DNA from 2 places in the Halomonas sp. DP5Y7-2 genome. Region 1 is predicted to be linked to the other one. Evidence: riboswitches for the same ligand, from Rfam matches in the RefSeq annotation. Region 1 holds a riboswitch; the other holds the start of a gene.
What was found. A riboswitch is a leader RNA that binds a small molecule or an ion and turns the genes downstream of it on or off. The one in region 1 is predicted to bind thiamine pyrophosphate.

Region 2: another riboswitch for thiamine pyrophosphate. It lies ahead of KUW18_RS00020 (sodium:solute symporter family protein); the one in region 1 lies ahead of tenA (thiaminase II).

Annotation. Positions count from the first base shown of each region.
Region 1 is NZ_JAHVHY010000001.1:122,423-126,067, reverse strand. It holds gene thiC (phosphomethylpyrimidine synthase ThiC) at 1-1,333, opposite strand, end outside; TPP riboswitch at 1,428-1,562, opposite strand; gene tenA (thiaminase II) at 1,644-2,312, opposite strand; TPP riboswitch at 2,390-2,541, opposite strand; gene mdoH (glucans biosynthesis glucosyltransferase MdoH) at 2,712-3,645, opposite strand, start outside.
Region 2 is NZ_JAHVHY010000001.1:1,677-5,321, forward strand. It holds gene KUW18_RS00010 (diguanylate cyclase) at 1-620, opposite strand, end outside; gene KUW18_RS00015 (hypothetical protein) at 775-1,623, shown strand; TPP riboswitch at 1,696-1,859, shown strand; gene KUW18_RS00020 (sodium:solute symporter family protein) at 1,938-3,383, shown strand.

The sequences.
Region 1 (3,645 bases):
CCTGCACGTCGTGCTTCCAGGCAATGTGGGTCAGCTCGCCCAGGGTCTTGAGTTCGGCCATCTGAGCTTCGTCATTGGCATCTGCCACGGATCCCGGGCGCAGCCCATCGCCCAGCGAGAAGGCCACGTCATACTGCTTGCAGATCTCGCAGATCTCCTCGAAGTGGGTGTAGAGGAAGCTTTCCTGGTGGTGATAGAGGCACCACTTGGCCATGATCGAGCCTCCCCGCGAGACGATGCCGGTGACTCGGCCTGCGGTCAGCGGCACATAGCGAAGAAGCACACCGGCGTGGATGGTGAAATAGTCCACCCCCTGTTCCGCCTGCTCGATCAAGGTGTCGCGAAAGACCTCCCAGGTCAGGTCCTCGGCCACGCCCTTGACCTTTTCCAGCGCCTGATAGAGTGGCACGGTACCGATCGGCACCGGTGAGTTGCGGATGATCCACTCACGGGTTTCATGGATGTTCTGTCCAGTGGACAGGTCCATGATCGTATCCGCCCCCCAGCGAATCCCCCAGGTCATCTTGTCCACTTCCTCTTCGATGGAGGACGTCACCGCAGAGTTGCCTAGATTGCCGTTGATTTTCACCAGAAAGTTACGCCCGATGATCATCGGCTCGGCTTCGGGATGATTGATGTTGGCCGGGATGATGGCACGCCCGGCGGCCACTTCCTGGCGCACGAACTCGGGGGTGATCTCATCCGGCAAACGGGCTCCGAACGACTGGCCGGGGTGCTGGTGGCCAAGTATCGCTTCGACCTCGTCACTGCCACGATAAGGGTCCTGAAGGGCCTGTCGACGTTGATTCTCGCGAAGTGCAATGAACTCCATTTCCGGTGTGATGATGCCGCGCCGCGCGTAATGCAATTGGGTGACGTTGCCCGGGCGGCCATCGGCGGTCCTGGTGGCGCGACGTGGTGTGCGCGTCAGCTCGAAGCGCAGCGGTGCCAGCAGTGGGTCATTGGCACGCCGGCGGCCGTACTCGGAGGTGGGACCGTCGAGCCACTCGGTGTCGTTGCGCTCCTCAATCCAGGGCCTGCGCAACTCGGCCAGTCCCTTGCGCAGATCGACCTGTACCGCCGGGTCGGTATAGGGGCCTGAGGTGTCGTACACCAGTAGCGGTGGATTGGCTTCGTCGGCGCCTGAAGTGCGCGTCGGCGACAGGGTGATTTCGCGAAATGGCACCCGCAGGTCGGGGCGGGAGCCCTCTACATAGACCTTGCGAGAGCCTGGCAGGGGAGTGACGGCGGCCTGGTCGACCCTGGCCGTCTCGGCCAGGAAGTGAGCGTCATGGCGGGATCTCGGATGAGACGAGGGATGGTCGAGTGACATAGGTGGTTTCCTCTCACGGCGGTGCAGGGCAAGTGGCGTCGCCCTGATGGTGGTAATGGCACGTCGCGAGGGAGAAGGGGGGGCGTCGAGGCCGTGGCCGTGAGCGCTTGATCCCTACGCTGGTCCTCGCCTCGATGCCGTAACATCGGGGGTATCCCCAGATCAGGTTCAACGGGTCTCATGCGCTGCATGATCTCAGCCGCTGGCTGCGGCACCCCGTCAAGCGTTGCTGTTGTCAGCTTGTCTGTGTTGTCGAGCGCGATCACCCAGGTCGATCGCCCAGTTCGATCGCCTAAAGGCGTCGTCAAGGTCAGTCGCTCAGCTCCAGTCCCATCTGCCAGAAGTCGGTCTCGAGACGGGTCGCGTCGCTAAAGATGCGCGCCAGCCGGTCGAAACGAGCGCTCGATACCTGGCTGAGCTGGTCGTCGAGCCAGTGCCTTTCGCGCACGGCCGAGGCCTGAAAGTCAGGGCTTGAGTACATGGTGATCCAAGCATCGTAGGGATTGTCGCCACCACGCAGCGTCTCGGGATGATCCGCCAGCCAGCGGCCGATGTCGGCGTAGCCGACCATGCAGGGCGCCAGGGCGACGTGCAGGTCCAGCAGATCACCACGACTGCCGGTGTCGAGGACGTAGCGGGTATAGGCCAGGGTGGCACGTGCCTCCGGTAGACGGCTGAGCTCGCTGTCGTCAATGCCCCATTCTCGGCAGTAGGCAAGATGCAGGCCCAGTTCGACCTCGAGGATCGTCTGCATCCCCTTGAAGGCCCCCTGCAAGCTCTCCAGGTCCTGGCTCTTGTAGGCAGCAAGGGCGTAGGCGCGTGAAAACTGCAGGAGAAACAGGTAGTCCTGCTTCAGATAGTGGCGAAAGCTGGCGTCATTCAGGTCGCCGCGCCCAAGTGCACGAACGAAGTCGTGCTCGGTATAGCGCCGCCAGTCGTCGCGGCAGGCAGCGATCAGATCGTTGAAGCAGTAGCCCATGATAGCTCCGGCATAGTGGATCCGGTGGGCGGGGCAGAGAAGGACGGCGGGGAGGAAGGGCAGGCCCCCGCAGGGAAGGCGTGCCACCGCCTGATTCCCTACGCCGGTTCAAGGTGTGAGTCCACACCGCACCCGGATCAGGTTCCACGGGATCGGTGCTGTCGGGCTGCTACACCACGCTGGCCCTGCACCATCTCAGCCGGATTGACCGGCACCCCGTCAAGCGAGTCGACCGCAGTCTAGCACGCCCTTGCGGCTTTGCCAGACACCACTTTCGGATAGCATCGGAAGGGGGCGTCAAGGGAGGTTGTCGAGAGAGACTATCTAATGATGACGCCGCGGCCATGAGGGGCATGGCCGCGGCGTCCTGCAACGACGCTGATGATGGCTGATGATGGATCAGCGACGATCTGGCGTGGGGGTGTCGATCGGGTGGCCAGGGTCGCTGTGCACCTCAGCCGATTGATGGGGGCGCCGGAAGGACTGCACAGGCATGTCTCGGGGACGCTCGCTGGGGGGAGCGGTTGGCGCGCCCGACGAGGGTAGCTGACTCTCGATGTGTAGATCGGCGACGACCCTGGGGGGGCGTGTCTCACTGGGTACCAGCAGAAGCCCGGCGCGGGCCAGGCGGCGGCCGATGGTCAGGCTGGAGCTCCAGCGCACCAGCGGAGCCGCCAGCACCAGGCCGAGCCAGACGGGCGTCAGCCAGAGAAAGAAGCTCGGAGTGTAGGCCCAGGTGACAAGAGCCCACACCGCACCAATCAGCGACCACAGCCAGGTATGGCGGAAGGCTTCCCGCCAGGGCAGTGCCCGCCCCTCTCGGGATAGCGGGTCCCAGGCAACGGTACGACCGGTCAGCACCTGGATCACGAAACGGCTGTGGAAGACCATCATCAGCGGTGCGATCAGCATGGCGAACAGGGTCTCCACCAGCATGCTCAAGACCAGTTTTGGGCGTCCCCCGTAGCCCTCTGGATCCCGCATGAGACCAAGTATCAGTCCCAGCACCTTGGGCATCAGCAGCATGCCCAAGGTGCCGATCAACAAGGGAATGATCAGGTTGGGCGGAGCGATGGGCCAGTCAGGGAACAACTGCGAGCTGGCGGTGAAGAAGTTCGTGGGAACGAGCGCCCTGATCAGCGCATCGATGGTACTGATGACCAGGATCGCCAGCCACACCAGCGACGACAGGTAGGCCAGCGCGCCGAAGAAGAAGTGCAGACGGCTCAGCACATGCAGGCCATGGCCATTCAGCAGGCGCAGATGCTGCAGGTTGCCCTGTACCCAACGTCGATCACGCTTGGCATAGTCGAGAATGTGGCTGGGCATTTCC
Region 2 (3,645 bases), 120 kb from region 1:
AAGCCCGCGACACCGTCATCCACGATATCCGGCAAGTAGTTCACCTTGAAAAATGCTCTCCTGCCGTCCTGCAATACCAGTGCATCCTCGTAGCTGACCTCTACCCCCGCCAGGGCACGCGCGAAGCGCGGCTGAATCTTCGCATAGGAGGAGGCGTCGAGAACCGATGCCACCGGCTGACCTGCCAATTCAGACGACGTAAGGCCAATGAAGTCCTGATATGCCTGATTGTTGAAGCGAAAGCACAGGTCTCGATCCACGTAGGCCACCATGACAGGAAGATGATCCGCTAGCCGAGCCACCACACCATGATCAGGTCGTTGCTGCATCGGCAGACGCAGCACCATGCTGCCATCAGGCAGCATCACGTAAGCCGAGCTACGGCTTTGCCCCCTTCCCTGCTCGTCCCACTGCCTGCCCGCACCCGCCATGGCTTCTGCAAGCCTGGCGGAGTGCCCCTGCAGCTCCGACAACGAACGTCCGACAACCTCATCGCGAGATCCTCCCAACACCGACGCACAATCGCCGGCCACGTCTAGCACCACCGCCGCTGGCGACACCCTGACGAGTACCGTCCCGGCAAGCGTCAATGCTTCTCGCACCCAGGCATACTGGTCCATGCTGGCTCTCCTGGTCGTTCCCCTGACGTGATAGGACGCACAAGCATCCTTCTGGCCTGCTCATGAATTTGGCTGTTTGTATGGTTGAATGCATCAGAATTTTCCACGCTGCGTGGACAGTACGTTCGCTCACGGTGCTCAAGAGGCGAATGCCATGTATTACCAAAACTTGATGGCGATCGAGCGAGCTCTCTCGCTCACGTACCAAGGACGTGCCGCCTGGCTGGAGACTCAACTGGGCAGCGCTTACGGTCTTGTGGATTACCGTATGCAGACCACTCAAGCGGAGCCGGTTGACGAGGACGGCAACGCCTACCGACTACCGCATCCGTTTAAGGACCTGCGCCAGCACGCCGACGTCCATCACTCCCCCCTGACGACAGTCCATGTCAGCCAGGGTCGCGACCACGTCGCGGAACTACTGCTGCCGGACAGCCCGACACAGACCCATCTGGAAGTCCTGCACGCGACGCTGCTCGGACAACCTGCGCTGGTTCGCCTTATCAACTTGAATGGCTCCCCCGCCCGACTGAGGCGCGTCGAGCAACATGAGCCACTGGTACAGCAATGCGATCAGCTGCTTGCGCTGCTGATCCAACCTGCGCTGCGCCTGGTAATGGCTGGGCCGATCAGGGACGTGCATCGCATTGGCCTGCATGCCCATCAGAGGGGATTTGAAGTCATCTGGTGCAGAGGCCAGCCAGGCACTGCGCTTGCCGAAGACACTGTCTCACCAGACACTCCCACGTCAGACCTGTCCTTTCCCATGTCAGACCTGTCCTTTCCCATGGAAGTCCAGCACGCTGAAGCCGCCCACTTTCTTGCCGGCGGCGGAGGGCATCGGCGCACCCTCGTGCTGAACGCTACCTCTGATACGTCGCTGGCAGAGGTGGCGAAGAGCTCGGGTTGCTTCGACTGCAACAACAACCCCCACCCCAGGCTCTCGGAGACGACCCACTGGCTGGATCGGGCCTGCCAAGCAATGTCACTCGAGGGGCGTTAGCGGCGCGATGCTTCCGCAACGAGCGCCCTACCTTTCTGCAATTGACAGCCCCACTAGCCGGCCCTAGTCTGGACCTCTTCCTAGGGGAGCCCTACTGGCCATACAGGTCGTGACAGCGCCGCGACAGCGCTGTATCGCACCAAGGCCATAGTACGGGGCTGAGATTCCGCATTGCGCGGTAACCCTTTGAACCTGATCCGGGTCATGCCGGCGAAGGGAAGGATGGTTGCCGCACTCCCTCTTTCTTCCTGCCCGCCGTCCGTCCCGATGTCCACTGGTCCCTGCGGACAACGATAAGAAAGAGGTTTCTCTCGATGATGCTCGACCCTCTCTGGACGGCGCTGTGGCTGCTGCTGTGCGCTGCCATCTTTGCCATTCCAGGCCTGCTCTACGCCCGACGCCGTCGGGGCGGCCTTGATGACTACATCTCCGCACGAAACAGCCAGAACACTCGTGCCACGGTGCTGACGTTGATTGCCACCACACTGGGCACCTGGATCCTGTTTGGACCGGCCCAGGCTGCCACCTGGGGCGGTATCGCGGCGGTCATTGGCTACGCGCTCGGCTCCATGGTGCCTCGCCTGGTGATGATTCCTCTTGGTCGACGCATGCGGGAGCTGATTCCCGAAGGCCACGGCCTGACCGAGTTCGTGATCCACCGCTACGGCCGCACGATGTATGCCTTCACCCTGGCGATTATGCTGTTCTACCTGTTTATCTCTCTGGCTGCAGGGCTGACCGCCATTGCCCACATGGTGACCCTGCTGGCCCCCATCCCCCTCTGGCTAACCGCCAGCGTGGTGATGATCGCCACCCTGCTCTACACCTTTTACGGCGGTCTGCGTACCACCATCTTCACTGACAAGGTGCAGATGCTGGTGATCCTGCCACTGCTGGCTCTCTTGCTCATGTTTGGCTGGCAGGCGGCGGGTGGCGTTGCTCCGACGCTCGAGGGGCTGCGCGAGCGCGCTCCGCAACTGCTGGATATCACCGATGCTGGCGGCCTGCGCGCAGGCCTGACCTTCTTTCTCGCGGTGATGCTGACGGGTCTGTTCTACCAAGGAACCTGGCAGAGGATCTATGCGGCCCGGGATACTCGCGTGCTCAGGCGTGGCTTCTGGATCGCGGGACTCTTCAACTTCCCGGTCATCGTGCTCATGGGTCTGTTCGGTCTGGCGTTCATCGGCCTAGGACTTGAGGGAGACGGCTCCGTCGCTCTGTTCAGCGTATTGTTGTCCGACGTGCCTCTGTGGTTTGCCTTGGCCCTGATTCCTCTTGGCCTTGCGCTGGTAATGAGTAGCGCCGACACAACGATCAATGCCACCTCCAGCATTATCGCCGTCGACATGCACAGGCTGCTGCCCCAGGCCAGTGAGGCGGCCTTGATGAGAATGGCGCGCTGGCTCATCGTCGTCGCTGCAGTACCAGTGACGTGGGTCGCTGCGCAGGGCTACAGCGTCCTCTACCTGTTCCTGCTGGCAGACCTGCTGTGCTCTGCCGCAGCCTTTCCGGTGTTTTTCGGCCTGTTCAACCGCCGCTATCACGGTCGCAATGCAGTGATCAGTACCGCAGCAGGTCTGCTGGCCGGACTGTGGATGTTCCCCTCGCCTAACGGTGGCACCGCGACATTACTGGAATCCTTCCTGCTGGCTGCCTTTGTTCCGGTGCTCGTATCTCTCGTCCTGATGAAGCTGATGCCATCCCGGGAGAGCTACGACTTTGACCGAATGAGCGGCCTGGTGAGACGCTTCCAGAACTAAGGAAACGCTGAATAAATGTTTCGAGCGATGACAGGTCGGTAGCTGCCGGAGCGGAAAGACCGGAGTTTACATGCGGTTAAATGAGGATCTTGAGCACCGCCAGCAGCCGAGATATCGAGCGCAGTAATTTATGCAGTGTTTCCCTAAGGCAATCAAACCGACGCCACTTAACCGAAACCATAACGGCGGGGCTAGCTCCCCCGCTGTTATGGCGGCTGTGGCTATAGAGGCTGTCGTATCAGCAGCGTGAGCAAGACGCCCG